Regions from separate parts of the Nonomuraea marmarensis genome, predicted to be linked through region 2. Evidence: riboswitches for the same ligand, from Rfam matches in the RefSeq annotation. Region 2 holds a riboswitch; each other region holds the start of a gene.
The links. Region 2 has a riboswitch for cyclic di-AMP ahead of ACFLIM_RS18205 (coiled-coil domain-containing protein). Riboswitches for the same ligand answer to the same signal wherever they lie in the genome.

Region 1: linked by a shared signal. The riboswitch ahead of ACFLIM_RS45730 (glycoside hydrolase family 25 protein) and the one ahead of ACFLIM_RS18205 (coiled-coil domain-containing protein) in region 2 are both predicted to bind cyclic di-AMP.
Region 3: linked by a shared signal. The riboswitch ahead of ACFLIM_RS23825 (glycoside hydrolase family 25 protein) and the one ahead of ACFLIM_RS18205 (coiled-coil domain-containing protein) in region 2 are both predicted to bind cyclic di-AMP.

Annotation. Positions count from the first base shown of each region.
Region 1 is NZ_JBICRM010000050.1:195-10,126, forward strand. It holds partial or broken gene ACFLIM_RS45710 (heavy metal translocating P-type ATPase) at 1-1,070, opposite strand, end outside; gene ACFLIM_RS45715 (hypothetical protein) at 1,092-2,132, opposite strand; gene ACFLIM_RS45720 (heavy-metal-associated domain-containing protein) at 2,129-2,341, opposite strand; gene ACFLIM_RS45725 (metal-sensitive transcriptional regulator) at 2,365-2,646, opposite strand; cyclic di-AMP (ydaO/yuaA leader) riboswitch at 3,122-3,259, shown strand; gene ACFLIM_RS45730 (glycoside hydrolase family 25 protein) at 3,273-4,001, shown strand; gene ACFLIM_RS45735 (M15 family metallopeptidase) at 4,637-5,329, shown strand; gene ACFLIM_RS45740 (L,D-transpeptidase family protein) at 5,407-6,117, shown strand; gene ACFLIM_RS45745 (DUF6042 family protein) at 6,447-7,067, opposite strand; gene ACFLIM_RS45750 (hypothetical protein) at 7,206-7,487, shown strand; tRNA gene ACFLIM_RS45755 (tRNA-Arg) at 7,700-7,771, opposite strand; gene ACFLIM_RS45760 (response regulator transcription factor) at 7,888-8,292, shown strand; gene ACFLIM_RS45765 (hypothetical protein) at 8,407-9,252, opposite strand; gene ACFLIM_RS45770 (SAM-dependent methyltransferase) at 9,660-9,932, opposite strand, start outside.
Region 2 is NZ_JBICRM010000010.1:5,307-15,238, forward strand. It holds gene ACFLIM_RS18165 (ATP-dependent Clp protease proteolytic subunit) at 1-32, opposite strand, end outside; gene ACFLIM_RS18170 (ClpP family protease) at 43-675, opposite strand; gene tig (trigger factor) at 1,088-2,461, opposite strand; gene ACFLIM_RS18180 (helix-turn-helix domain-containing protein) at 2,663-3,529, opposite strand; gene ACFLIM_RS18185 (ATP-binding protein) at 3,763-4,239, shown strand; gene ACFLIM_RS18190 (DinB family protein) at 4,508-5,008, opposite strand; gene ACFLIM_RS18195 (hypothetical protein) at 5,001-5,726, opposite strand; gene ACFLIM_RS18200 (DoxX family protein) at 5,769-6,173, opposite strand; gene ACFLIM_RS18205 (coiled-coil domain-containing protein) at 6,291-7,247, opposite strand; cyclic di-AMP (ydaO/yuaA leader) riboswitch at 7,254-7,393, opposite strand; gene galT (galactose-1-phosphate uridylyltransferase) at 7,462-8,535, opposite strand; gene ACFLIM_RS18215 (DeoR/GlpR family DNA-binding transcription regulator) at 8,532-9,311, opposite strand; gene ACFLIM_RS18220 (50S ribosomal protein bL37) at 9,446-9,523, shown strand; gene ACFLIM_RS18225 (TrpB-like pyridoxal phosphate-dependent enzyme) at 9,559-9,932, opposite strand, start outside.
Region 3 is NZ_JBICRM010000014.1:132,740-142,671, forward strand. It holds gene ACFLIM_RS23810 (acyltransferase family protein) at 1-316, shown strand, start outside; gene ACFLIM_RS23815 (hypothetical protein) at 423-659, shown strand; gene ACFLIM_RS23820 (MFS transporter) at 769-2,166, opposite strand; gene ACFLIM_RS23825 (glycoside hydrolase family 25 protein) at 2,409-3,089, opposite strand; cyclic di-AMP (ydaO/yuaA leader) riboswitch at 3,151-3,293, opposite strand; gene ACFLIM_RS23830 (MerR family transcriptional regulator) at 3,714-4,118, opposite strand; gene ACFLIM_RS23835 (methyltransferase domain-containing protein) at 4,186-4,926, shown strand; gene ACFLIM_RS23840 (CoA transferase) at 5,006-5,263, shown strand; gene ACFLIM_RS23845 (alkaline phosphatase D family protein) at 5,397-7,925, shown strand; gene ACFLIM_RS23850 (hypothetical protein) at 8,012-9,517, opposite strand; gene ACFLIM_RS23855 (D-ribose ABC transporter substrate-binding protein) at 9,835-9,932, opposite strand, start outside.

The sequences.
Region 1 (9,932 bases), on a different contig from region 2:
CCCGAGATACGATCCGCCAGCCGCTGCACCTGCGCCTTGCCCGTCTGCGCCTCCTCCACCAGCCTGGCCATCTGGGCCAGCTGGGTATCGGCGCCCACCCGGGTGGCCCTGACGATCAGGCGGCCGCCCGCGTTGACCGTGGCACCCGTGACGGCGTCGCCCGGCCCAACCTCCACGGGAACGGACTCACCCGTCAGCATGGAGGCATCGACCGCGGAACTACCCTCCTCGATCACACCGTCCGTCGCGATCTTCTCGCCGGGTCGTACGACGAACCTGTCCCCCACCGTGAGCTGGTCGCTCGGGATGCGGGTCTCCACACCGTCACGCAGCACCGCGACATCCTTGGCCCCCAGCTCCAGCAGGGCCCGCAGCGCGGCGCCCGCGCGGCGCTTGGCGCGGGACTCGAAGTAGCGCCCGGCCAGGATGAACGCCGTCACCGCCGCCGCGGTCTCCAGATAGATGTTGCCGGACCCGTCGCTGCGCTCGATGGTGAACGCGAACGGATGCGTCATGCCCGGCGTGCCCGCCGTACCGAAGAACAGCGCCCACAACGACCAGCCGAGCGCGGCAAGGGTGCCGATCGAGATCAGCGTGTCCATGGTCGCGGCGCCGTGCCGCAGATTGGTCCAGGCGGCCTTGTGGAACGGCCAGCCCGCGTATGCCACCACCGGCGCGGCCAGCGTCAGCGACAACCACTGCCAGTTCGTGAACTGCAACGCCGGGATCATCGCCATCGCGACCACCGGCACGGACAACACCACGGAAGTGATCAGGCGGTTGCGCAGCGGCTGAAGTTCGTCCCCCGGCTCTTCCTCGCCTGCCTCAGCCTTGGGCGGAGCGGGCAGCGCCGCGGTGTAGCCGGCCTTTTCCACTTCGGCGATGAGCTGCTCAGGTGCGACGCCTTCGCCGAAGGTGACCTTCGCCTTCTCCGTGGCGTAGTTGACCGTCGCGGTCACGCCGTCCATCTTGTTGAGCTTGCGCTCGATGCGGTTGGCGCACGAGGCGCAGGTCATGCCGCCGATCGAGAGCTCGACCGCGTTCTGCCGGTCATCGATGACAGAAGACATCACCGTTCTCCTTTCTCTCGCTCAGTGGCCGTGATCGTCGCCATGCCCGCTGGGCGTGGCCGTCGGAGTCGTGGTCGTGGTCGTAAGGGGCGTGGCCGTGGGAGTCGTGGTCGTAACGGGCGCCGCCGTCTTATCCGCGCCGAGGGTGAAGTCGGCCGTACGGACCTTGTCCCCGTGCTGGAAGTCCAGGAACAGGCGGTAGTCGCCGCCGCTGGGCACCTCGGCGTAGAAGACGATCTCGGGCCCGGCCTGGGTCTTGCCGTCGCCCGGCGCGCCGTCCGGGTGGACGTGCAGGTAGGCCAGGTCCCTGGCGCGCAGGACCACCAGGTGCCCGTAAGCACCCAGGTAGGGCTGCAGGTCGGTGACCGGCTCGCCGTCCTTGCTCACCTTCAGGGTGAGCTTACTCGCCTGCCCCGGTGTCAGGTCGCCGTCGAGGGTGACGGTGTATCCGTCGACCGTCGCGGTACGGCCGGCCAGCGGCAACGCCTTGGGCTCATACTCGCCCGCCACAGACAGGTCCGTGCCCAGCGTCAGCGCCTCGCCGCCGGTGGGCGCGAAGTCGGCGAAGGCCCGGTACGTCCCCGCCTCCGGCAACGTCAGCTCGACCGACCAGACGCCCTCAGGCGTCATCTCCGGATGCACGTGCTGGAAACTGCTCAGATCACGGGAGACGACGATGAAATGCAGCTTCTTGTCGTGCTCGACCTGGTAATCGGTGACCGGCTTGCCGTCCGGACCCGTCACGGTGAAGCGGAAATCGGTGGGCTCACCCGGCTTGATCGCCCCGGTCAGCGAGGTGAGGGTGTAACCGTTCTCGGACACCTGGAGCCCCCCAGGTGTATCGCTCCTCACCTGCTGGGCGGCGTGCTCACTGTGTTCACCGGACTCCTCAGAGGATGGCGCCGCCATCGCCGCATGCTCCGCCGCGGGCGCCGCCATGGCGGCGTGCTCGTCGGCCGGAGCCGCTCCGACCGGCCCGACCACCTTGCCCGCACCCAGGGCGCCGCCGAAGACGACGACCAGCCCCAGGATGTAGGAACCGAGCTTGGCTGCGGTGTTCATGACTGATTCGCCACTTCGTATCCGGCCTCCTCGACCGCGGCAACGATCTTCGCCGCGTCAACGGAACCGTCGCCGTCCACCCTCAGCAGCCCGCTGGCCAGGTCGACCTCCACGCTCGTGACGCCAGCCACCTCGCCGACCTCTTCCTTGACCGAACTGACGCAATGGCCGCAGGTCATGCCCTTGACGATGTAGGTGGCGGTACTCATATCGATCTCTCCTTCAACCCTGGTCAGGAACGGACAAGCCGGGCAATGGCATCAGAGGCTTCCCTGACCTTCACGTCAGCCTCGGGACCACCCTTCAACGTGGCCTCAGCGACACAGTGAGCCAGATGCTCCTCCAGCAACGAGAGAGCGAACGACCGCAGCGCGCTGGTGGCCGCCGACACCTGAGTCAGGATGTCGATGCAGTATTTGTCGTCTTCGACCATCCGCTGCAGACCACGCACCTGCCCCTCGACCCGGCGCAGCCGCACCGCGTGATCCTGCTTGCTACCGCTATATCCGACCATGCCAGCCTCCCATCGAGCCTCTCACCTACTACAACACTATACCCCCCTACGGTATTTCCCAGGCAAGAGTGCAGTCCATCGCGCTGATGCTCAGCGCCTGTTCGATCCGGTCGAGCGCCCCCCCGGAAGGACCCGGGGGTACTGGCCCGTTCTTCAGATCGTGGCCGGACCCCGCCACTGAACGTGACCGTTCACCGATGTTTACCTCTTACGAGGATCCGGACGGTGTGCGACGACGAGGACGGTGCGGATGCGCACCAGTTCGGCCACGGCCTGCTGGAACGCCCTCCCAACCGGAGAGTTGTATCCCTCGAGCTGCGGATGCGGCTGCTTCCAGCCGTAGGGCGACCGTTCTTGACTGGAAATCTATCCACTTGTAGCCTGCTTGTCAGGTATTTACCCTTATGGGGTGTTTGTAGGTATACGTCCGACTCGTCAGCTCGTTACCAGACCATCGCAAGACCATCACAGAACCGCCCTGTGACCGCTGAATCCGCCACACGCGGAACCGGGGACCCACGTCCCAATTGGGGTGAATCGGCACGCCGTGCCGTAGGGCAGCTTCCACGCCCGAACCCGTCAGCTAACCCGGTAAGCGGTATGGAAGCAAGGAGAACCCCTTCACGATGGCCAAGCACCGTACCCTCCGTGTTCCAAAGATCAACACCTCCTTCGTCGGCGAGACCCGCCCCCTGCGCAAGGTCGCGGCGACCGTATCGCTGGCCCTGGCCGCCGCCCTGGCGGGCGCCGGTCTCGCCGGTCCCGCACAGGCGGATGGCTTCATCGAGGGGCGAGACATGTCCCACTACGAATCCAGCTACGACTGGGCCGGGAGCGGCGCCCAGTTCGGCATCGTCAAGGCGACCGAAGGCACCGACATCATCGACAGTTCGTTCGCGCGTCACTGGGCGGAGATCGGCAAACTTCCCATGGTGCGCGGTGCGTACCACTTCGGGCGCCCCTCCAACGACCCCGTCGCAGAGGCCGACTTCTTCCTCTCCGTGGTGAACAAGCAGCCCGCCAAGGCAGGGGACCTGCTGGTCCTCGACCTGGAAACGACCGACGGTCAGTCCCCGGCGCGAGTGAACGCCTGGGCCAAGACATGGCTGCAACGGGTGAAGTCCAAGACCGGCGTCACACCACTCTTCTATGCCAATTCCAATTTCGCCGAGAAGTACGGCCAGGGATTGGGCGAGTACCCACTGTGGGTGGCCAACTACAACGAGGCCAAGGGCACGGTCACCCCGCCGTCGCCCTGGAAGAAGTGGATCATCCACCAGTACACCGACGACCCGGTGGACCAGAACGTCTCCTCCCTGCACCAGGACCAGCTCCGCGCCCTCGGCCGGAGATAATCCGATCGCTCCCAGCGAACCCTGAACGGCTGGAGCGAGCCTCCACCGCCGCTACGGCCCTGGATCTGCTCGACACCCTGCGCCATGAGCTCGACATCTCAATCCTGCTCATCACCCACGACGTGACCTTGGTCGCCGACCACGCCGACCAGATGCTCGTCATGTCAGCAGGCCGGATCGTGGAGACCGGAAACCCCGCAAGGTACGCATGGCGCCACGGCACCCCACGACCATCGACCTTCTCGCTGCCAGCGTCATCGAGACCGTGACGGCGTCGAGACCGACGCAGCCGACCACGTAGATCCATGGGCTTGTGGCACTCGAGTCGGGCGGCGTGTCGGTACTCGTCGATCAGCTCACCGAGGCTCGTTCGCCTTCCACGGTGTCGATGAAGGCGCTGAGGCCCTTTCTCCGGTGGCCGCCCGGGCCAGCGCCATAGTCCTCAGGGAAGGGGGCGCGGCGGCCCAACTCGCCGCCGAGCCGGACGTAGCAGGCCAGGGTTCGAGTTCTACGACGGCACACGGATCGCGGCCACAGGCGTGGCCTGAGTCTGCCGTTATGTCCGTAAGAGGATCGATGGCCGGTCATATCTGATCGATTAGAACAGGCAGCTGAAGAGTGCCTAACCTGGGGAGATGGCATTCATCCCGCACCGCACGCCAGCTGCGGCGGCACTCGTTCTGCTCAGCGTGACCGGCGTCGCTATGGTGACGGCTGCGGCGTCCCCTCCGGCGCCCTCTCCCTCGGGCACATCACAGAAATTCACCGCCATAGTGACACCAGTGTCCCCGGACCAGCTGCGCTATTCCTGGCGCCGTGGATGCCCGGTGCAACCCGACGATCTCAGAATGATCAGCATGACCTACTGGGGTTTCGATGGCAGGCCCCACACAGGCAAGCTGGTGGTCAACGAATCAGTGACCAACCAGGTCGTCTCGGTCTTCAAGATGCTGTACGGTCATCGCTTCCCCATTCGGCAGATGCAGCCGGTGGACGTCTACAAGGGCAGCGACGACGCCTCCATGACGGCGGACAACACCTCGGCCTTCAACTGCCGGCACGTCAAGACCACCGGCACTTGGTCGCAACACGCCTACGGCCTGGCGATCGACGTCAATCCCCGAGAGAATCCCTACATCCACCCCTATCCAGGCGGCACCATCGATCCCACGAACGCGAAGGGCTATGTTCAGCGGCCTCTGAACCGGCCAGGAGTCATCAACCCCGCTGACGACGTCGTTCGCGCGTTCAAGAAGATCGGCTGGGGCTGGGGCGGATCCTGGTCTGGCGAGAAGGACTACCAGCACTTCTCCCAGAACGGACGATGACGTCTGCGCCGCGACCGCTGCCGGAGAGCGCGGGGACGCCGCCCGAGCACACCTCTCGCCTGGCTAGCCTGACCTGCATGAACAGCACCAATCAGAGAGCGCCTGCGGACCCGAGAATGGCTTCCGTCCGCGTGAGTGCCGCTCTGCTTGCACTCGTCATGATTTTCAGCGGGTTCTTCGGTGCCCGTGCCGTGTCCGCGTCTGCGGCCGCTCTGCCACCCCCGTCGCCGGGACGGCAGCTCATCACCGTGACGGCCGACTCATACCAGAAGACCACTGCCACACTGGTGGCCTACACCGCAGAGGGCAGCCGCTGGGTGAAGACGTATGGGCCGTGGACAGCGAACGTCGGCAAGAGCGGCATCGCCCCGCCGAGCCAGAAGCGGGAAGGCGACGGGCGCACCCCGTCCGGCACGTACGGGTTCGACTTCATGTTCGGGATCAAGCCCGACCCCGGTGTGAAGTTCCCATACCGGCAGGCGTTCTCCTACGACAAGTGGAATGACGACTCCACCAGTCCCCTCTACAACGAGTGGGTGGACGCCCGCCACGCCGATCCGGGGGTCGCTCCCGAGAACATGGTGACTCCCCCGGCTTACGACTACGGCGCCGTGATCGCCTATAACACCAAAAACCGTACCCCCTACCTGGGTAGCGCGATCTTCCTTCACATCAGTAGCGGCGCGCCCACCACGGGCTGCGTCAGTCTGCCGGTCGACGAACTGCTGCAGGTGCTGCGCTGGATGGATCCAAAGCACTCCCCACAGATAGATATCAGAGTCGCATGACGCAGGAGCGAGGGGATCGGTCCCTGCCCTCTTCACGATCTCCCACACCGTCGAGTACGCAATCTTGTGACCCAGCCGGGCCAGCTCACCCTGAATCCGGCGGTGCCCCCACCCCGAAGCCTGCCGGGCCATCCGAAGTGACGCGTCTGGCTGCTTAGGATCTGGGCGGTGTATCTAGATCGTCGCCACGTGATATTGGAGTCGAAGCCCGGGACCAGCAGTTCAGTGCCGCAAGGATTCAGTGACCTCTGGTCGAAGAACCGTGAACGACAAAACGCTACGCATGAACAGATGATGACGTGTGGGAGCCGATAAATCATCCGGGCAGGTCAAGCCGCATGCCGATACTCTTCAGAACGCCGCCAAGCCTCGCATATCTCCTCTTCTGCGGCCAGTAGCTGCCTGGAGAGTTCTCCTAACGTCGCCGAGACGGTGCAGCCCGGGCTCCACACCGCCACGGCGGCCAGGTCGGCGGCGAAGGAGGTGTAGCGGTGAAACGCGTCCTGACGCCGGATCATGGCCACTTGCCCGGTCGGCAGGCGCAGCACCTCCTCGGCACGCGGTGGCTTCGTGGAGCGGCGATAGCGGGTCACCTCATCGGAGGTCGTCTCAGCGATCACCTGGCCGGCCGTCACCAAGAGCTGGAGCAGTTCCCGCCGCGTGGTCGGTGCGGGCACACCTACCTGGACGGCGATTTCCGACAGATCATCGGAAAGGCTGGCGCTCCAGTCACCTGAACTGCTGGACCACGGGTGGTAGGCGGCGGCGATCTGTTCCTCGGTGGCTTCACCCGGGGCGGCTGCCACCCGGACGGCGTGCAGCATCTCTGTCAATTGGTTATCGTTGCCCGGAAATGGTTTTCGGGCTTCCATAAATACCGTGCAATGCTCGCCCGGAACATCGGTGGAGCTACTGTCAGGCCATCTTAAGGCGATGCGGGCGACGGTCATATAGGACTTTTAATTCCTATATCTGTACAAACCTCCAACGTGAGGAAATCAAGAGCAGCAGGGGCGGACCGCTCCCGTTCTCCCGAACGCGCCGACGATCGAGGCGCTACAGCTGTCAGTTAGAGGGAGTGTTCCTTCTTGGAGGCCAAACGCGCCGCGTTGAGTGGCTGGGCCCATCAGCACGGCGACGTTCCCGAGCAGTTGCAGGCCGCTCTGAAGCGCGAGGCCTTCCGGCGCGACCGCCAGGCGAGCAGGCGCTACCGGCTCAAGGGCCTCGGCCGCGGCCTTCCACGACTGGGGGGCGGGGTCCATGCCGACTTCCACGAGTTCATCACCATCGAGCGCACCACAGGCGATCTCACAATGATCGTGGCCGCCGACGAATTGATCAGCACCTGGGTGATACGGAGGATCTGCTGACCCGCCGATCTCAATCGCGTCTGAAGAAGCAGGGGCGTGACATGAGGTCGCCGCGCTGTTCGAGGCTTGGTCAGAAGCTCTATCGTGGCCCACAACTGGCCCACAGCTAGCGAGCGTCAACGAGAACGGGCGGGACTCCGTGAGACTGGAGGCCCGCCCGTTCGTACGCTGTTTGCCCTGGTCAGCGGCCGAAACCGCTGCTCAAGATCGAGTGCCCCCTGTAGGATTCGAACCTACGCACCCGGCTCCGGAGGCCGGTGCTCTATCCCCTGAGCTAAGGGGGCTCAACGAGTGATAAGGCTATCAGCATCCTGACACCACTCGGCACCGGATAACGCTCCTCGAACGCATCCTGTGAAAACCGCCCGTGACCGCCTCGCTACAGGTTAACTTTGCGCCCGTGGGCGAGGTTCTTGGGAAAGTACTGGTCGTGGACGATGACGAGGTCATCCGGCAGCTCATTGCGGTCAACCTGAACCTGGAGGGGTTCGAGGTCGCAACCGCCACCGATGGGCAGGATTGTCTCGAACGTGTGCTCGACGTCATGCCGGATGTCATCACGCTGGACGTGATGATGCCGTGTCTGGATGGATGGGCAACGGCGGAGAGGTTGCGCACTGAGGAGGCGACCAGCCACATCAAGGTGGTGCTGATCACGGCCAGGGCGCAGGACGATGACAAGAGGCGGGGGCGGGGCATCGGAGTCGATGCGTATCTGACGAAACCGTTCGATCCGGCTGAGCTCATTCAGGTTGTGCGGGAGTTGGCGGAGAACGGTCGGAGTACAGGGCAGGGGCGGTGTTGAGTCTCCCGTGTTCGGGTGAGAGGGCTTACGTCTCGGGGTCCCGTGCTCGGGTGGCTCGGGTGCCGGGGGTTCCGCGCTCAGTTCAGAGGCTCGGAACCCCGGGCGTTGCCGACGTCACTCGCTCCTGGAACGGCACGCGTCAGGCGCACGATGGCATAGGACGGGGAGCCTGCTTAATGCGTCCAACACCACGCGATCACCCAGCGGCTCGTCCAGCCTGATGACGTCCCGGCCGAATCGGCCAACGCCCGCGCACAGGCCGCCGCCCTGATCGGGGACGTAGAGCCCCAGGACCACCACATCCGGCTTCTCGCTGACTCGTAGGCTGACGTCGAGCGGCTCTCTGCTGCAGGAGCCGTAGTCATAGCTCACCAGCAGCGTGCGTTCGTCGAGTACCTCGAAGTCCGTAACCTGCTCGCCTGAAACATGGTCGCCGACGGCGTCCTCGACGGTGCCGACCGCGTCCCGGTCGACCGCGACGCGGTCGATCGGGCCAGGCAGGTTCGAGAAGTACAGCCGCCACGCGGGCACGGTTGCCATGCCGCGTACGGTCTTCAGCCGCATCGTCGTGAAGGTGGCGCCGGTCAGCTTGTACGACTCGTCGTCGGGAAAGGTGTACTCCTCAGGCCAGGGGGACAGAGCCAGCAGCGCATCTCGCGGCCCGATCACAGGGACCCGCATCGTGGACCCGTCGTCCCAGCGGACCTGCGCCTCGGCCGGCGAAGTGGGGAGTGAGCCGGCCACAACCCAGCCGTACTCCTCATCATGCTGGATCCGCTTGTGCACCTCCGGCGGCATCGCGCTCAGGTCCCCGACCGGGACGAAACCCTTGCGCCAGATCTCCGCCGCACCGCTGGTCCGCCAGGTCCAGACGGCTTGCGCGGCGTGGTCTTCAAACGTGAGCGGCCCGATTAGGAGACGGCCGCCGCTGAGAAGCAGCACCACCGTCAGAAGTGTCATGACTAATCGCAGCATATGGCGATCTTGACAGGATCCCGCATCCGACGCCGACGAGACTCCTTAAGCATGATCACATACCATCAGCGTACGTACCGCATCGCGTAACACCGTTCGCCCCTCTTCCCGGAGTCCAATGCGCGGCGCCTGGAAATGCCGGCCGATGCCGTCGCCGAGCAGTGGACGCGCGAGGAGCGGCAGCGCAGGCTGCTCGACCCTTTCCCGTTGCGGGTGACGTGGCACACCCTCGGCCCGCCGTTCAGCGATCACTGGTCGGTCATCCGCCAAGGCACTGATGAGTCCCCGCTGTGGCTGGACGGGGCCCTCGACGATTTGCACCGGATCGTCACCACTGCTGTTCCCACCCAGCGTCTGGTGCTGTTGGGGGAACCCGGCTCGGGCATTCAGGCTCAGGGAACGCGGCCGATGCCGCAGAGGATGTCGGCTCCGCCCGGGCCGGCCAGCGACGGATCAAGAGTGCCTTCGGCGCGCCAGTCGGTCGTCGACACCAGGCCCGGCTCCAGCATCTCCAGGCCCTCGAAGAAGCCGGCCACCTGCTCGCGCGTGCGCGGGGTCACGTTTCCCGCGCTGGTCCTGCGGTAGACCTCGCGGCCCTCGCCCACCACGTCCCTGTCGAGCTCGCCCGCGGTCACGTGGGAGAGGATCAGATGGCTGCCGGAGGG
Region 2 (9,932 bases):
GAGGGGAGAACGTAACGGCTTTCGATGTTCATGTCAGCTCCCCTAAGAGACCGGGCCCTGCGTGGGCACCTGCCGTGCGCTGCGCACCACGTGGTCGATGAAGCCGTAGTCCTTGGCTTCCTCGGCCGTGAACCAGCGGTCGCGGTCGGAATCGGCCTCGATCTGCTCCAGCGGCTGGCCCGTGTGGTGGGCGATCCGCTCGGCCAGCGTCTTTTTCACGTAGAGCATCTGCTCTGCCTGGATGGCGATGTCGGCCGCGGTGCCGCCGATGCCGCCGGACGGCTGGTGCATCATGACACGGGCGTGCGGAAGGCCGTATCGCTTGCCATGGGTGCCCGCGGACAGCAGGAACTGCCCCATGGATGCGGCCATACCCATCACAACCGTGGATACGTCATTAGGCACGTATTCCATCATGTCGTAAATCGCCATGCCGGCACTCACCGAGCCACCAGGCGAGTTGATGTAGAGCGTGATGTCGCGGTCGGGGTCGTCGGCCGCGAGCAACAGCAACTCCGCACAGATGCGGTTGGCGATCTCGTCGTTGACCTCCTGCCCGAGCACGATGATGCGCTCCCGGAGGAGGCGCTGGTAAAGCTGGTCCTCAAGCCGGAAGGACGAGCCGTTCTCACGGCCTCGCGACTCAGGCTGATAGAAGGTCGGCGGGCTGGTCACAGCGTCACCTTCCGATGCGTCGTAATCGATTGGCTTTGCTTGTGACCCTAACGCGCGTTGCACACAGGTCATGCCCGGTCCCCCGTACTGTTCGCTGACGGCGCAGGTGCGGCTCTTGCGCCGCTCTGTTCCGGAGTGGTCGGAGCCACCGCGCGCACGGCCATCAGGGCGCCCCCTGGCGAGCCCAGGAGCCCGAGCCTCACAAAGTGAGCCCCGACGGCCTTCAGGGTCGCCACAAGCCGCCTGAGCGCCCCGCGGCACTCGCCGGAGACTCCGGACGCCCGCTTACCCGCGCCCCCGCAGCCGGAAGGCCGGGACTGGGAGCAGGCCGTGGTGCCCTCAGAAGGCCGTAGAGAGGCCGAAAGCCCCTGGGCCGGGCTGGCTCAGGGGCTTTCGGGCGGTTTGAGGGAGGTTACGCCTCGGCCTTGTCGGTGGCGGGCTCTTCCTCGACGACCTCTTCGCCGTTGATCTCGGTGTAGATCGCCTTGAGGTCGACCTCGTTGCCCTCGGTGTCGACGACCTTGGCGGCGTCGCCGAGCACGGACTTGGCCTTGTCGCGGACGATCTCGACCATGGCCAGCGTGAGCTGGTCGTTGTCGGCGAGGTGCTGGGCCAGCTCGTTGGGCTGCACGCCCATCTCCATGGCGCGGCGGACCACGAAGTTGGTCAGCTCCTGCTCGGAGACGCCAAGCTCCTCGGCCTTGACGATCTTGTCGAGCACGAAGCCGACCTTGAGCGCCTTGGCGGAGTTGGTCTCGAACTCGGCGAAGCGCTCCTCCTCCGTCGTCTGGTAGAGGCGGAAGAAGGCGTCGCGGCTCAGGCCGCTCTCGGCCACCTGGTGGTCGAGGTTGTGCTTGCGGGCGTCGACCTCGGCCTTGAGCGCGCTGTCCGGGAGCGGGATGTCGATCTGGTCGAGCAGCGCGTCGAGAGCCTTCTCGCGGGCCTGCACGACCTGGTCGATCAGCTTGTTGCGGCGGGACTGCTCGCGGATGCTGGTCTTGAGCTCGTCGAGCGTGTCGAACTCGCTGGCGAGCTGGGCGAACTCGTCGTCCAGCTCGGGCAGAACCTTCTCCTTGACCGACTTGACGTTGATGATCACGTCGGCCTCTTCGCCGGCGTTCTCGCCGCCGACCAGCTCGGTCTTGAAGCTCTTCTCCTCGCCCGCGGACATGCCCTCGAGCGCGGCGTCGAGGCCCTGCAGCACGGAGCCGGCGCCGACCTCGTAGGAGACCTCGCTGGCCTGCTGCTCCTCGATGTTCCTGCCGTCGATCTCGGCGCGCAGGTCCATGACGACGAAGTCGCCGCTGGCCGCGGGCCGCTCGACGCCGGTCAGCGTCGCGAAGCGCTGGCGCAGCCCGTCGAGCTGGGCGTCCACGTCCTCGTCGGAGACCTCGGCGGAGTCGACGGTGATCTCGGCGCCCGCGTAGTCGGGGACGTCGAAGTTGGGCCGGATGTCGACCTCGGCGGTGAACTCGATCTGCTCACCGTCGTCGATCTTCGTGACCTCGATGTCGGGCTGGCTGACCGGGAACACGTCGACCTCGTCGACGGCCTGGCCGTACAGCTTGGGCACCGCGTCGTTGAGGGTCTCCTCCAGCACTACCGCCCGGCCGAAGCGCTGCTCGATGATGCGGGCCGGAACCTTGCCAGGCCGGAACCCGGGGACGCGCACCTGCTGCGCGACCTTCTTGTACGCCGCATCCATGCTCGGGCGCAGCTCGTCGAACGGCACCTCGACAGTGAGCTTGACCCGGGTCGGGCTGAGCTCCTCGACAGCGGTCTTCACGGGAATGGTCTCCTTGATCAAGCTACGAGTGATCGCAGGCGCGTCCATCGGTACGGCTCACGCGCCGCGCCCACATGAGCGGTGTTGGGCATGCTCCGCTACGGCGGGATCCAACGCCGATGGCCAGTCTAGGGCAGATGTGTACCCAACAACGACGCCGCCACCGCCAGAACTTCGCCTGCGATCATCCGCGACCAGTCGTCAGAACTCCTCCGCTATCGACCGCAACAGCTCGATGGTCTCGTCCGGGGTGGTGCTCACGGCGCAGAGCCGCTCGATCACCTCGGTGTATCGGTCCACGTCCTCACGCTTGTCCAGGTAGAGGGCACTGGCGAGCTGCTCGACGTACACCACGTCGGGCAGGTCGGCGTCGGGGAAGCGCAGGATGCTGAACGCCCCGCCCTCCGCGCTGTGCCCGCCGAAGCTGAACGGCATGATCTGGATCGTGATGCTCGGCTGGCGCATCAGATCGATGAGGTGTTCGATCTGGGCCCGCATCACCTCGGCGCCGCCTATCGGCCGCCGCAGGGCGGCCTCGTCGATCACCGCCCAGAAGATCGGCCCGTCCGGCCGATCGAACATCCGCTGGCGCTCCAGCCGGAGATCCACCCTCCTGGCGATCTCCTCCGCTCCGATGCCCGCCGATCCGGCGGTCACCACAGCCCTTGCGTACTCCTTGGTCTGCAACAGTCCTGGCACGAACTGGACTTCGTAGGTCCTGATCCTGGCGGCGGCCTCTTCAAGGCCGACGTACGCCTGGAACCACGTGGGCAGGACATCGTTGAACCGGTGCCACCAGCCAGGCTCGTTGGCGGTGGCGACCAGCTCGAGTACGGCGGAGCGGGCCTGATGATCCACGACCCCGTACAGGGTCAGCAGGTCCGCCACGTCGCGTTCTTTGAACCCCACTCGGCCCAGCTCCATGCGGCTGATCTTGGATTCCGAGCCCCGGATGAGGTGGCCCGCCTCCTCACGAGTGACGTTCTTCGCTTCCCTGAGCTTGCGCAGTTGGGAGCCCAGGAGGATGCGCAGCGCCGTCGGCCCGGAACCCGGCTGGTTCTGCGTCACTTTGCCTCCTATCAAGGTCCGCACACACAGTGACACCACATTGCCGGGTATGACAAGGTCTCAACCTCGTGTCCGATTCGGATACCTATGCCCCAAAACGCCGCTTGCTGTTGCACAATGCAACTGCACGTGCATTTGGGTCTTGCAGCTGCAGCGATCGTGACCCATGATGGCTTAGTGCATATTCGGCCATACATGCACTAACCAAGGCTGAACGGGGAGGTATCGGCGGCATGGTGGAGGATCCTCTGGCCACTGCCGATTGCCTGCAGATCACCCGGGAAGTGGGCTTCGACCACCTTCTCACAGGCGGGAAGCCGTACGCGACCTCGTGCCCTTTACCCTTTCAAGCCGACTCCGTGAAGACGGCCAGGGACGTGACCCGCTCGACGCTGCGGCGGTGGGGGTTGCACGAGCTGAGTGACGACGCCGCGCTGGTGGTGTCGGAGCTGGTCACGAACGCCGTCAGGTACGCGATGTACACGCCGGGGCGGCGGGAGATCGAGCTGCTGCTGATGCGGGTCGCGCCGCACGTGCTGCTCGCGGTGGCCGACCCTAGCGACGAGGTGCCGCGGCCCAAGGAGCCCGATTTCATCTCCGAGAACGGGCGCGGCCTTTACATCGTCGAAACCTACAGCCAGTGCTGGGGCTGGGACCCCCTGGCTCGTGGCGGCAAGGCCGTCTGGGCGCTCTTCCGCGCCGACGCCTAGATCAAGATCCCCATCTTTTACGGCAGGGCCGAGCAGGCCGCCACCCGCCGCACGTGCCTGAGGACCTCCAGGAGAACGGCCGCTGACCGGCGCGTGGCGAGCCGCCGTTACGTGCGCCCCGTGGGCCGGCTCCGTGGTCAAAGCGTTGACCGACGATCGCTTGTGACGCGAATATCCGGGCGTGCCGGCCGAGCACGGGCTGCTGCGACGCTGCCTATGGAGGCGGCGCTGGAGCGGTATCGGCGGCTGGGGTGCTGGCTCAGGGCCGTTATTCGCCCGTGACGCCGTCGATACGCTCGCGTAGCAGGTCCGCGTGGCCGTTGTGCCTGGCGTACTCCTCGATCATGTGGACGAGGATCCAGCGGTGCGTGCAGTCCTGCCCGTTGCGGTCGCCGACGGCGTCCAGGGGTTTGGCGGCCGAGATGGCGCGGGCACACTCGATCTCGGCCTGCCAGGTGGCGAAGGCCTCCTCGACGGAGGCGGTGTCGACCTCGTTGAAGTCGGCGTCGTTGTCGCGGTCCTTGTCCCAGAGCTTGGGGAGGTCCTCGCCGTTCAGCACCCGGCGGAACCAGGCGCGTTCGACGTGTGCCAGGTGCCTGACCAGGCCGAGCAGGGACAGGGTCGAGGGCGGCACGGAGCGCAGGCGCAGCTGGTCGTCCGACAGGCCGGCGCATTTGACGGCGAGGGTGCCGCGGTGCCATTCGAGCCAATTGGTCAGGACGGTCAGCTCGTCGCCGGTGAGAGGTGGGGGAACGCGGGTGTCAATCACGAGGTCCGACCTTATCCGGCCCGGCAGGCGCCTCAGTCCGGAGGTCGGCCTGGAAGAGGCGGTAGACCGCCTCGCGTACGGTCTCGTCCCTGACGTTGTCCACGAAGTCGTCCGGGGTGTTCCCGCACAGGTGGCGTAGCCGGGGGGATTCGTCCAGGAGGTCCTGGATCAGGGCTCTCTGGGGTCGCAGGCGGCGAGGGCGGCCCTCGGGGTCTGTCAGGCAGCCGTGCTTTCCCGTGTAGACGAACGCCCGGGTGCCGTCGACGGCGATCGTGCGGCGGTGGTAGTTGGGCTCGGTGAGGTCCAGGGCCGCGAGCTGGAGTTCGTCGAGCCAGAGCACGAACAGCCTGGAGGTCTCGCCGGGGGTCTCGATCGGCGCGGCCGGTACGTAGCCCCATCTGCTCACGTGGGCGGAGACGCCTGGGGCTATGCCCGGCACGTCGGCGAGCGTCATGGGGACGATCGGGCGTACCCCATGGTCGAGGAACTTCCTGCGTACCTGGCTGGGCGCGGCGTTGGAGCCCACGGCGACGACCAGGTGGCGCGCCCGCAACGGCGGGCAGTCGAGGCGGGCCAGCAGCGCCGCCAGCGGCTCGTCCTCGGCCCGCCACTCGCCGGGCGGGACGCTCTCCTCGGCGCTCAGCGGCACGTACGCGTCGTCGACCAGGATGCCGGAGGTCGACGGGATCCGGCCGGGATAGGTGAGAGGGCGGGACATCGGATCGTCCTTGAAGAGCTCCACCACTCCAGCATGTCCGTGTCAGTTGCCCCCGACGAGTGCCCACAGCCGGGCCGTGCTCGCCCTGCGGCCCCAGGCGATCACGGCGGAGAGCGCCAGCAGGACCAGTGGCAACACCACGCCGCCACCTGATACGAACAGCTCGGTCAGCGTCGCGCAGACCGTCAGGCCGGCGAACGCCAGCCCGGCCAGACCCGCGAGCCGGGGCACGAACAACGCCACGGCCCCCGCCACCTCCAGCACGCCCACCAGGTTTCTGAACCAGTCTCCGAACCCGATCGCCTCGAACGTCGAGGCGGACGGCTCCGCGTTCGCGAACTTGCCCATGGCCGACATCACGAAGAAGCCCGCCACTGCCACCTGGAGGATCCACAGGGCGACGTTGAGCAGGCGTCCTGCGGCGGTCGTGTGCGGTGCGGTAGTCATGATCTTCAGCCTCCCCTGAGCGTCGTGCCTCCGACGCTAGGCGTGGGGATCGCCGGGGAGAATCGATCTAGGTGCCTGACAGGGGTGTACCTATCTACACCCGGGCCCTTGATCGCCTCAGAACATCGAGATGTGCACGTGGTCGTAGTGGTTCTCGGTGATGCTGCCCCGGTCCGACATCGCGCTCCAGCCCGAGCCCTGGTTGATGCGCTGCTTCCAGATCACGTACTTGACGCCGAGCTTGTCCTTGTTCTTGATGGCCCACTCCGCGATCCGGTCGCCGAGGGCGTTGTGGGCGGCGCTGGGCATCGAGCCACCGGTGCTCATCATGAAGTCGCAGGCCCGCCCGAGCGGGTGTTCGCCGCTGGAGCCCGCGCGGAAGCAGCCCACCTCGTACGGCAGCGCGAAGTTCTTCCGCACCTCCGCCCGCATCAGCTGCGTGCGGGGCGTGATGTTGTCCGAGCCGGAGGGCAGTTCGGGGGCCCAGCTGCCGTTGCCGTTGCGGCCGGGCCCGAACGGCACCAGGTCCTGGAGCTTCTTCTGGATGTCCTTGATGACGTCCTGGGCATCGTCGCGCTGCCCGGCCACATCGTCCGTGTCCGTACGGATCTGGGACGCGAGCGCGGCGGCCTCGTCGGAGGCCTTCTGCTTGTCGTCGCGGGCCTTGGCCACGCCCTGCACGACGGCCTGCTGCTCGGCCGTCAGCTGCTCCAGCAAGGCCGCGCCGCTGCCGTTCTCGGGCAGCAGGATGCCGGGCATCGAGGGGTCGGCGTTCTGGTAGCGCATCCTGGCGATCTCGCCGACGCGCTGCTCGGCCGTCGCCAGCGTCTGCTCGGCGGTGGCCAGGCGGTCCTTGGCCGACTTGGCCGCCTCCTGTGCCTTGGCCAGCTCCACGCGCTTGAGGTTGTACTTCTCGATGAGCTTGTCGACCTTGCTGTTGAGCTGCTTGAGCTGGGCGCGGAGCTCGGCTTCCGTCGGCTTGGGAGCGGCCGACGCCGCGGTCGCCGGAAGGAAGGCGACGACGGTGGCGGTGATGAGACCGATGGCAAGAGTCGCGGGGGACGAAACCGCCACGTAGATGTTTCCTCTCCCTCTGCCGGCCGGGTTAGCTGACGGGTTCGGGCATGGGAGCTGCTCCCTACCACCGAAGTGGACTCACCCCAGGTGCAATGGGTCCCCGGCTCCCGGGCAACTCGCCCGGGATTAGGCGTGCAACGGCTGTTACGGCCGGTGCATAAGGGGATATTAGTGGTAGATCACGAGTAATGCGACCTTAACTAGAAATCCATTAGTGATCTACTTGTGATCGAAGCATGCGTGCGGCCTCCTCCGGCAGCACGTCGTTGACGAAGGCGCCCATCGCCGACTCCGAGCCCGCCAGGTATTTCAGCTTCCCGGGCGCGCGCCTGATGCTGAACAGCTCCAGGTGCAGGTACGCCAGCTCCCGGTCCTGGCGCACGGGCGCCTGGTGCCAGGCCGAGATGTACGGCATCACCACGCCGAACAGGTCGTCGAACGCCCGCAGGACGGAGGTGTAGAGCGGGGCGAACGCAGCACGTTCCTCCTCCGACAGCGCCGCGAGGTCGGGCACCTGCCGATGCGGGTACACGTGCACCTCGAACGGCCAGCGCGCGGCGGCGGGCACGAAGGCCGTCCACAGCTCGTTCGAGGCCACCACCCGCGTCCCCGCGGCCCGTTCGGCGGCCAGCACGTCGGCGAAGAGGTTCCCCGAGTAGCGCTTGGCGGCCCCGAGTTGGAGCTTGGTCTTGGGCGTGACGTACGGGTAGGCGTAGATCTGGCCGTGCGGGTGGGCGAGCGTGATGCCGATCTCCTCTCCCCGGTTCTCGAAGCAGAACACCTGCTCCACGCCCTCGATCCCGGACAACTCGGCCGTGCGGTCGGCCCACGCCTCCATGACCAGGCCCACCTGGTCGTCGGAGAGCTTGGAGAAGGAGGAGGAATGCTCAGAGGTGAAGCACACCACCTCACACCGCCCCACTCCCGGCCGTACATCACTCAAGCCGCCCACGTCCTGATAAGTCCCGAAATTTCCGGAAAAAGAGGGGAAGCGGTTCTCGAACACCACCACGTCATAGTCGTACGCCGGGACCTCCGTCGAACGCGTGTCCGACGACGGGCACAACGGGCACTCGTTGGCCGAGCCCGTCGGCTGGAACGTCCGCGTCTGCCGGTGCCCCGCCATCGCGATCCACTCCTCGGTCAGCGGATCGTAACGCAGCTCGGAGGCCACCGGCCGGGGTTCGAGCGTCCGCCGGTCGATCGCGCTCCTGTCGGCGTCGTCCCGCCGGTCGAAGTAGATCAGCTCTCGTCCGTCGGCCAGGTGGGTGATGGTGCGCTTCAAGGCGAGCCCTCCGCGATGATCAGTTCTCCGGCCCGTTCGGCCAGCTCAATGCGTGCGTCGTCGGGCAGCCCGGCGTCGCTGATGACCACGTCGGCCTCGGTCAGCTCGGCGATGGTGCTGATGCCGACCGTGTTCCACTTGGTGTGGTCGGCGGGGATGACCAACCGGTGCGCGGCCGTCACCAGCTCCCTGTCGGTCTCGGACTCGAGCAGGTTGGGCGTGGTGAACCCGGCGCGCACGCTCATCCCGTGCACGCCGAGGAAGAGCGTGTCGACGTGCAGGCGGCGGATCGCGGCCACGGCCACCGGGCCGACCAGGGCGTCGGACGGCGTGCGCACGCCGCCGGTCAGCACGACGGTGCGGTCGACGCGTGGGTTGCGGTGGAAGACCTCGGCGACCGGGATCGAGTTGGTGATCACGGTCAGCTCGGGCACGCCGATCAGGTGGTGGGCCAGCGCCCACGTGGTGGTCCCCGCGGACAGCGCCACGGCCGTGCCAGGACGTACGAGGCGGGCGGCGTGCCGCGCGATGGCCTCTTTCTCCTGCTGCTGGCGGGCGGACTTGGCGGTGAATCCCGGCTCCTCGGTCGAGCCGGGGCCGAGTGCGGTCGCGCCGCCGTGCACCTTCTCCAGCAGCCCTCGCTCGGCCAGCACCTCGAGGTCGCGGCGGATGGTCATGTCTGAGACGCCGAGCTCGCGTACGAGGTCGGCGACGCGGACGCCGCCGCTGCTGCGCACGCGTTCGAGGATCGTCTGCTGACGCTGCTGTGCGAGCACGCCCGCTCCTTCCAACAGATTCCACCAAATTATGACACGGATTTGTTGGGGAATGTTAGTTCGAGCGGATGGGTTGCGCGAGTCGGGGCAGGCGAGAGACGTTGAGGGCTCACCCGATCACCGGAGGCGAGCTTATGGCCAGGCGCTCACGCAAGGGCAAGGCACGCAAGAAGAAGAAGGCGAACCACGGCAAGCGTCCCACGGCGCGTTGACGGGTGGCCGCCGGTTTTCAGGCGGCCACCCCGGTTCACCCCGGCAGTTCGGTCAGAGCCTGGTCGATGCGGTCCTGCGGGAGCGTGTAGTCCTCGAGTTGCCCGGCCAGGTAGCGGTCGTAGGCGGCCAGGTCGAAGTGGCCGTGGCCGCAGAGCGCGGTCAGGATGACCTTCTCCTCGCCGCTCTCCTTGCAGCGCAGGGCCTCGGCGATGGTCTCGGCCAGCGCGTGCGTGGGCTCGGGCGCGGGCACGATGCCCTCCGTCCTGGCGAAGCGCACGCCGGCCTCGAAGCATTCGTTCTGGGGGCGGGTGACCGCCTCGAACAGGCCCAGCTCGTACATGTGCGACAGCAGCGGCGACATGCCGTGATAGCGCAGGCCGCCCGCGTGGATCGGGTCGGGTACGAACC
Region 3 (9,932 bases), on a different contig from region 2:
CGCGGCGGCGTGGCTGACCTTCGTGATCGGCCGTCTTCTGCGGTCCGCCGCTCTGCCGCGCTTCCTCGTACGGCTCGGGCTGATCAGCTACTCCATCTATCTGCTCCATCCCCTCGCGATACAGGCCATGCGACGGTTGATCCCGGATGCCGCCCTGATCCCATTCCCCGAGCGGCTGACGTGGTCCATCGTGCTGATGGCGGCGGTACTCTCCTGCGCTGCCCTGAGCTACCGGTTCATCGAGCAGCCGGCTCAGACACTCGGCCGTCGCCTGGCCCACTTGGCTACTCGAAGACGAGGCGAGACGACCGGTTGACCCAAACCGTTCCGGTCGCACCTTCGCGGAGTCTCAATGCCCACGCAAGCGCGTCGTCACCGACCATTGCGACGGTGAGATCTCCTATCGACCCAGCCGGCGGCATGTGCTCGGCCAGAGCGGCCCCGGAGACGGCGACAACGTCTACATCGACTTCACCGTCGCCTGTAACCCCTCCGCAGCGATCGTTCATGGGTTGATGCGTGAGCTCGCCGAGCACCAGAATCAGGGGGCCGCGATCACCGTGAGCATCGATCGCATGCGAGAACTGCTCACGCGCCCAGAGATCACCTATTTGATCGCGGAGAGGGGCGTCGAGTCCCGCGCCGCCGGGGAGTCATGATGGGCCGCGCTCGGCCGGCAACACAGGGGAGCCCTCCGGCGGGAACGGGTCGTTGCCGGGCGCGATGGCGCTGGTCGCGGACCTTGTCATCGGTTGTCCCTGCAGAAAGTCAGTGGAGATGGACGCCTTCGGGCAGGTGCGCCTTGCCCTTCGGGACGAGCGCGACCGCGATGAGTGCGGCGACGACCGCCGCGCCCGCCGCCACCGCGTACGCGGCAGGGAAACCGCTGGCCGTGCCGGCCTCGATGCCGCGAGCTGCGATCGCGGATACGACCGCGACGCCGACTGACCCACCGACCTCGTGGAAGGTGTTGACCACGCCGGAAGCCAGTCCCGCCTCGTGTTGAGAGACGTATCCGAGCGCGGTGGTGGTGGCGGCGACGAACGTCAGGACGATGCCGCCCGCGCCGATCGCCAGGCCGGTGATGACCCCGGCGGTGCCGTCCACCAGGGCGAGGACGGTCGCGCCGGCGGCGGCCAGCAGTAGTCCGCTGACGGCGGCCCCCCGCGCGCCGTGCCGATGGATGACGTGCCCGGCCAGGTGCCCGACAGCCCCGGTCGCGAGCGCCACCGGCACGAACAGGAGCCCGGTGACCAGCGCGGGCATGCCCTGCACCCGCTGCAGGTAGAGCGAGCCGAGGAAGACCATGGCCAGCAGCAGCGCGGTGGCGGCGAGCATCAGGAACGCGCCGGTGGCGACCGGCCGGCGGGCCAGGATCCGCACGTCCATCAACGGTTCGGCGGTGGCTCGCTCGACCACCGCGAACAGAACGTATCCCGCCAGGGCGCCACCGAGCGCGAGCAGGGTCGTGGCCGACCCCCATCCGGAGTCGCCCACGTTGACCAGGCCGTAGACGAGGGCCGCGGTCGACCCGGTGGCCAGGACGGCGCCGGGCAGGTCGATGCGCCGCCGGCGCGCGGGACGGTGCGCGGCGACCATGCGGGGCAGCAGAACCAGCACGGCCAGCCCGACCGGGACGTTGATGAAGAACACCCAGCGCCAGCCGGGCCATGCGGTCAGCAGCCCGCCGAGCAGCGCGCCCGCCGCGAATCCGGCTCCGCCGAGCGCCGCCCATGCGCCGAGCGCTTTGCCGCGTTCGGCGCCGTGGAAGGTGCGGGTGATGGTGGCCAGCGCGGACGGGGACAGCAGCGCCGCGCCCACGCCCTGGGCGAGCCGTCCGCCGATCAGTACGGGCCCGCTGGTGGCCAGGCCCGTGACCAGCGAGGCGAGGGTGAACAGGGTCAGGCCGGCCAGCAGGATCCGGCGCGTGCCGTAGGCGTCCCCCAGGCGGCCGCCGAGCAACATGAGCCCGCCGAAGCACAGCGTGTAGGCGGTGACGGCCCAGGTGAGCCAGGCGCGGTCGAGGTCCAGGCCGGAGCCGATGCTCGGCAGCGCCACGTTGATCACCGTAACGTCCAGGATCAGCATGAACTGGGCGACGCAGAGCAGCACGAGAGCGATCCACCGCCGCGAGTCCGGCACCGCTTGCGTGGCTGAGTCAGTCACGAGGCCTCCGTAAGTAAACACTGATGTTCGACTTACTGTAGCCCCTTATGGCCAAAACCTGAACACTCTTGTACGAATTAGCTGCTCGCGCGGCGCGTGCCGTACGACCACCTCGCCCCGCTCGACGTCCAGGCCGACGCCCTTGAGCACCTCCAGTTCGCCGAAGCGCTTGCGCAGCCCGCGGACACTGATCGGTCGGCGCGGGGCACCCAAGGGGCGGGCCGCGCGTCCAGACACTCTGGCTACTTACGGCCCAGGGCGCGGAGTTGGTCCAGGCTCACGGAGGAGACGTTCTGGTCCACCGGGCTGTCGGTGTACTGGTGGATGGTCCACGTCTTCCACGGCGGGGGTGGCGTGACCGTACCTTTGGCCTTGCTGTAGTGGGCGACCCACAGCGGATACTGGCCGAGGCCTTGACCGTATTTGCTGGCGAAGTTCCAGCCGGAGTAGAACAACGGGGTGACGCCGGTCTTGGCCTTCACCCGCTCCAGCCACGTCTTGGCCCAAGCGTTGACGTAGGCCGCGGGTTTGCCGTCGGTGGTCTCCAGGTCCAGGGCCAGGAGGTCACCGGGCTTGGCCGGCTGCTTGTTCACCACGGACAGGAAGAAGTCGGCCTCGGCGACGGGGTCGTTGGCCGGGCGACCGTAGTGGTAGGCGCCGCGCACCATGTTCTGCCCGGCCATCTCGGCCCAGTGGCGGGCGAAGGCGCGGTCGGTGAAGTCGGTGCCCTCGGTCGCCTTGACGATGCCGAACTCCGCGCCACTGGCAGCCCAGTCGTGCGCCGGCTCGTAGTTGGAGACGTCCTGGCCGTAGGCGAACTCATGGGCATGCGCGGAACTGGCGACGGACGCACCAGCCACGGCGGTGATCATGGTCAGCAAGGCGGTCGCCGCGAGCTTACGCACGATTCCGGGAGTGGCCATTCGGGCGATGTTGATCTTCGGGGCTGGGGTAGGACGGTGGTCGGCCATCGGTAGGGAGTTCTCCTTGCTTCCATACCGCTTACCGGGTTAGCTGACGGGTTCGGGCGTGGAAGCTGCCCTATGGCACTATCCGTGCCAATTCACCCCAAGTAGTACGAACGGGTCCCCGGTTCCGCCCGCAGGCGGACTCAGCGGTCACAGGCGCGCCTGCGATGTCATGCGATGCTCAAAGTAGCGACCGGACAAACCGGATGTATTTCGCAGAAGATAACGTATTAACCAAAAGCCTGACAAGTAGACAAACCGCAAGTTTTGCGAGTGCGACATCACAGTCGTGTAGGCGAGAACCCGGTGGCGCTGCAGCGCCTGAAGCACCTTGCGAACCGAGACGGGCTTCCGGCACCGTCCGCTCCGGGACCGATCAGCAACTTCGTGGCCGGCGATTCGATGTGGCTGAGCAGGGGCGCCTTCTGTACCGGCCCGAAGTCCATGCCGCCGTTGCCTTGCTCTGGCCGAAGGCCCAGGCTGATCTCCTGCGTGGCAAGTGGCGCTTCCTACTATCCTGCCTAATAGCTGATGCCTGCCGGTGCGAGGGGCGTGGCCCCCTCGCGGTGGCGGCCCGGCTCACACTCGCACGTGTGGCGGGGAGGATACGGAGATCCGCTCGGCCACCATGGACTGGAAATGGGAACAGCTGGTGAAGTCCTCGTGGTCGCAGTCCAGTGCGCAGTCGATGAGCTCGAGCGACGCCTGCGCCTCGGCGATGCGCCGGGCGAGCTCCGCCCGACGGCGCAGCAGGACACCACGCCGTTCCGCCGCGTCCGAGGTGGTCATCATCTCGCGGATGTCGTCGAGGCTGAATCCGGCTTCCTTGGCGCGCAGGATCACGGCCACCCGGTAGAGGTCGTCGGGCCCGTATCGGCGGCGTTCCCCGCCGATCCGGGCCGGGCAGAGCAGGCCCATGGCCTCCCAGTGCCTCAGGACATGCGTGGCCAGCCCGAACCGCTCCGCGATGTCGCCGATGCTCATGGTCGCATTTGACTTCATGCCGACATTAAGTCGCATGCTGGCTCGCATGTCCAAAACGACGGAACACATGGAATCATTCATTCAGCTGCTCGACGTCGTCGACGCGTTGCCGGGGGCGGTCGCGTTGCGGGCGCGCTCGTCCGAGCTGCTCGGCCTCCCGGACGGCGCGGCCGTGGTGGACGTGGGCTGCGGCGCGGGACGTGCGGTACACGAGCTGGGGGAGCGCGGGGCGCGGGCGATCGGCGTGGACGTCAGCGAGGAGATGATCGCGGTGGCCCGCCGTCGGTGGCCGCAGGCCGACTTCCGGATCGGCGACGCCTTCGGCCTGCCGCTCGAGGACGGCGAGGTCGCCGGGTATCGAGCCGAGAAGGTCTTCCACGAGCTCGCCGACGCGGCCAAGGCGCTGGAGGAGGCCAAGCGGGTGCTCGCTCCGGGCGGTCGCGTCGTGCTCATCGGGCAGGACTGGGACACCTTCGTCATCGACTCCGACGACCCGGCGCTCACCCGGACCATCGTGCACGCCCGCGCCGACCTGACCGCCAATCCGCGGGCGGCCCGCCGTTACCGCAACCTGCTGCTCGACACCGGGTTCGAGGACGTCGCGGTGGAGGCGCACATGAGCGTCTTCACCGACGCGGCCATGCTGCCCATGCTCACCGGCATCGCGGAGGGCGCCCGTGCGGCCGGAGCCGTCACCCCTGAGCAGGAAGCGGCGTGGGTGAGCGAGCAGAAGGAACGAGCCCAGGCAGGTCGCATGTTCCTGGCGTTGCCGATCTTCATGGCCTCGGCCTCGCGACCTGAGGAGTAGCGCACGCGCCGCGGCGGTTCGCGAGCTCGCCAAGGCCGCGCATCATGCCGGAGGTCTACCGGAGTCGGCGGACGCCGGCGTGACCGGCAGGCCGCGTCACCGGGGCAGCGGGCAGGCGGCCCATCCGATGGTGCCGAGCCGGCCGTCGCCGGCCGTACACCATCCGCAGCTGCGGCACCGCGGGGTGATCGCCGAGGTCGAGCACCCCTCGCTCGGCTCCGTGCCCCTGCCCGGCGTCACCGTGAAACTGTCCAGGACACCTGGCTCCGTACGGCTCCCGCCGCCTCGTCTCGGCGAGCACACGGCAGAGGTCCTGGCCGAGTGGCTCCAGGACTAGGACGTCGGTGAAGCTGCCGAGGCCGTACCTGGTATTCGGGCGGATATGTCGTCGATCAACCGACTTGTCCTGTATTTTGATCATTCATCATGGTGAAACCGGAGCGGTGCTAGCTTGACTCAAGCTCTTCCGGGTGAATCAACAAAGCACCCTGCATCGCAGGGGTTTCCTCGCCCTGGCGGGCGGCGCCCTCGGCGTCCTGGCGGTCGGGCAGATCGCCCAACCCGCGATGGCGCACGCCGACGATGTGGACGCGGTCCCGTTCACCCTGGGGGTGGCCTCCGGCGATCCCGATCATCACAGTGTCGTGTTGTGGACCCGTCTCGTCGCCGATCCGCTGAACGCCGAGACCGGGGGCATGCCGGCCGAGCCGGTCGAGGTCTTATGGGAGGTGGCCCGCGACGACGCCTTCCGGCACGTGGTGCGGCGCGGTTCGGTGACCGCGGTGCCCGAATCCGTGCACACGGTGCACGTGGTCGTGGACGACCTGGCGCCGGATCGGTGGTACTGGTACCGGTTCAAGGCCGGTGACACCTACAGCCGGACCGGCCGGACCCGCACGATGCCGCCGCCCGGGGCCAAGGCGGACCACATGCGGTTCGCCTTCGTCTCCTGCCAGTCGTGGGCCGGCGGCCCCTACCCGGCCTACCGCGACCTGGCCGAGCAGGACGTCGACTTCGTCCTGCACCTCGGCGACTACATCTACGAGACCGCCAACGGCGGCCTGACCGAGTTCCGCCGGCTGCACGCGCTCTACAAGACCTCGCCGCACCTGCGCGCCGCGCACGCCCGTTTCCCCTTCTTCCTGACCTGGGACGACCACGAGGTCCAGAACAACTACGCGGGCGACATCCAGGGCGGCGCCGGGGACGGCAGACCCTTCCTGGAGCGGCGCGCGAACGGCTATCAGGCGTACTACGAGCACCTGCCGATGCGCCCCGCCCAGCAGCCGCACGGCCCGGACGCCCTCATGTACCGGCGGTTCGACTTCGGCAGGCTGGCCGAGTTCAGCATCCTGGACACCCGGCAGTACCGCAGCGACCAGCCGTGTGGCGACGGCCGCAAGGCCCCGTGCGCGGAGACGGCGGACCCGGCCCGCACGATGACCGGGCCGGAGCAGGAGCAGTGGCTGCTTTCCGGCCTGGGCCGGTCCAAAGCCCGCTGGAACGTCGTCGCGCAGCAGACCATCATGGCCCAGTTCGACTACGACCTCGGCCCCGGCAAGATCGTCAACCTGGACGAGTGGGACGGCTACCCGGCCGCGAGGTCCCGCATCCTCGACTTCATCGCCGAACGCCGGCCGTCCAACCCCGTGGTGCTCAGCGGCGACTGGCACACGCACTGGGTCAACGACCTCAAGACCGACTTCGACGACCCGAACTCGGAGACCGTCGCCACCGAGTTCGCCGGCACGTCGATCTCCTCCGGCGCCGGCTGGGACGCGGACGTGCGGGCGGGCCTGGCGGCCAACCCGCACGTCAAGTTCTACAACGGCACCTACCGGGGCTACGTCATCTGTGACGTCACCCCCGAGCGGTGGCGCAGCGACCTGCGGATCGTCCTGGCCGCCGCGGACCCGGCCTCCCCGGCGTACACCATCGCCGCCTTCGAGGTGCGCGACGGCGAGCCGGGCGCGCGCCGGATCGACGAAGGCGACGGGCTGGCGGGCCGGGTCACGGACAAGGCCACCGGCACCCCGCTGCCCAACGTCCAGGTGACGGTGACCGCGGCGGACACCGGCCTGCGGATCGCGACCGGCACCACCGACGCGACCGGCGAGTTCCTCGCCTTCGCGCCGCCCGGCGACTACAAGATCGCGATCAACGGCGTCGGGTACGAGCCGGTCACCGTCACGGCCAAGGTCACGCAGGGCCGGCAGACCCGGGTGGAGCCGGCGCTCGAGCGGGCGGCGGTACGGGCCGGCACCGGCCGTTCCGTACCGGGACCGCAGTCCCAGGCGGCGCTCACCGACATCGTCCTGTCCAACGACCTGGTCGCCCTGACGGTCTCGGCCGGCACGCAGGACTCGCAACTGCCCGGTGTGACCGTGGGCAAGCCGATGGATCTGGCGGCCGTCGGCCACCTGGACCAGATCGACTGGCTGAACCTGCCCTACGCCTCCCTCACGCAGCCGCGCGGCGGCAACGCCTGGCAGCAGCTGACCGTGCGGGCCGACACGACGCAGGTCGTGTCCGCCACCGGTCCGGAGGCCGTGGCCCGAGCCACCGGAGCGTGCACCGCCGCACCGGAGGTGCGGGTGGTCACGACGTACACCATCCGGGCGGGAGAGCCCTGGGTCAGCGCGGAGAGCGTCTTCACCAACCAGGGCACGGCGGCGCGGACGCTGTGGATCGGCGACGTGATCGACCACGACGGAGCGGGCCAGCGCAGCGGCGTACCCGGCGCCGGGATCGTGACCGCCTCGGCCCCGGCCGACTTCACCCCGGCCGCGCCGTGGATCGGCATGACCGGATCGGACGGGCAGACCTACGCGCTGCTGTACGACGAGCCGGGCTTCACCGCCTACGCCTGCGGCATCTGGGTGATGAGCCAGCGCCAGGTGACCATCCAGCCCGGTGCGGCGTTCACCCTGCGCCGCAGGATCGCGGCGGTGGACAACGGCGGCGCGGCCGACCCGTTCGCGGTGCTCGCCAACCTGTGATCGGCCGGAAGAGCCGCCCCGCCGGTCCCGCACCGGCGGGGCGGCTCCTCCGCTGGGGGAGGAGTGCGTCGTCCTGGATCGGCTGCTCAGGCGGTGTCGGCGACGGCGTGGATGAGGTTGCGGGCCTGCCCGACGATGGCCAGTCGCCAGGCGTCGAATGTGGCGTCGCTGGGGTTGAAGTCGGTTTCGAAGTGCTGCATGTCGGGGGTGTGGATGTGGCCGGCCGGGATGTCGAGGCCCAGGCGGTCGCGCAGGAGGGTGTTGCGGTAGGCGCTCTCGTTCGACAGGTAGTTGCCGCCGCCGCCGCTGTAGGCGCACGATCCGGGGCTCGGTGGGACGGGAGCGGTGGGCGGCGGGTACTCGGTCGGCGGCGGGTTGTTGCGCGTCACGCGAGCGGTCGACGCGCAGTCCGGGAACTCCGTGTAGTTGGTGTGCCAGACCACGCCGAACGCCACCGAGGGATCCGGCCAGGTGTCACCGGGCGGCCGTGGAATCGAGGCTCCGGTGTTGGCGCCGATCATCTCGGCGATCGGCAGGGTCGCGCTGGTCCACTGAGGCGGGTCGGTCAGGCTGAACTGCCCGGGTCCGCCCCAGCGGTCGACCACGGTGGCGTTGCACCCGTTGTTGTTCACCGCGAGTTGCGGAACTCCGTCGACCGCCGCGCACGGCCGGAAATTGTCGTTGCCGAGGGAAACGCCGTGGTAGCGCCCGTTCCACTGCTCCAGATTGAACACCGCGCCGCCGGCCTGGCTCACCGTGATGGACGCGTCCACCTGCTTGGGCCCGGGACGCATGAACGGCCCGACAGTGTCCTCCAGATACCCGCGCTGGAATTCGGGGTAGCTGACGGGAAGCGTATAGGCCTCGATACGCGCGATCTTGCCGTTCTTCGTCCGGTACGTGGTGCCGTCGAGGGCGAGCGCGGTCGCACCGGAGGGGTTGCCGTGCCGGATGTTGTTGCCCACCGATCCGGGCGCGGTGCCGGCCTTGCCGCCGTCGAGCGTGTACGGGTCGAAGCCGCTGATGATGACCCGCTTCACCCCTTTGCCGCTCGGGAGGTCGATGTCGAACATGCCACGGGAGGCGCGGTCGAACGCGGTGATCAGTTCGGTGCGCTGCGTGCCGGACAGCGGGAATCTCGGTGTCCACTGCCGCAGGGCGGCGGTCGACTGCAGGCGGGTCCAGTAGAGCGGCCGGTCGTCGCTGTACGGGAGGTCGCCGTTGCCGCGGTCCTGGTGCTGCGCCCGCCGTACGGCGTCTTTCCAGAGCCTCTCGCCCCTCTGGCGGACGAGTGCCGTGGCGGCCTTGAGGCTCGGCGTACGGCAGAGGTCGCGGGTCAGGGCGGGGGCGAAGTCCTGGAAGCCGCCGCCCTCGATCAGCTGCTGCGCGAACGTCCGCGACTGCGGCACCGACGGGTCGGCGTTGTCGGGGAGGGTGAAACCCAGCCGGTTCTCCTCCACCGAAGGCGGCACGCTGGCATCGAGGCAACTGTGCGCGTTCTGCGCCGAGACCGGGCCGGCCGTGACGAGAACGAACGCGGTCACGACCGCCATGGCCAGTACGCCGGCGGACTCGGGTCGTAAGTACTTCATTCTGAGCGCTTCCTCCTCATGGGCTTCCGCTCCCCGAACGGGGTTGTCCGCAGCCGAGGTGAACTCCACACCGCCGAACGTCAGGACCGTCGGCACCGCGAACCCGCCATGACGGCTCTCCGGCCTGCGGGTTCATCTATCGGCAAATGGGGGGCTTCTTCGGCTGCTCGTGAGGTTGTGATGCCGTTGACGAGGTCGTGATACGCGGACCTGGGTTCGGATCGTGGACAACTGGGAGCTACGAGCCGTAAAGCCCGAAGACGGCCCGACTTTATAGAATCGTTCAACAATCCGTCAAGAGGACAACACATCACCGGTCATCTGGAGAACGTCCAGAACTCCGACGCGTTCTCCTTGGTCGCCACCTTGACGGGTACGGCGATCGTCTTCGCGATGGTCTCGCCCCTGGCGGCCC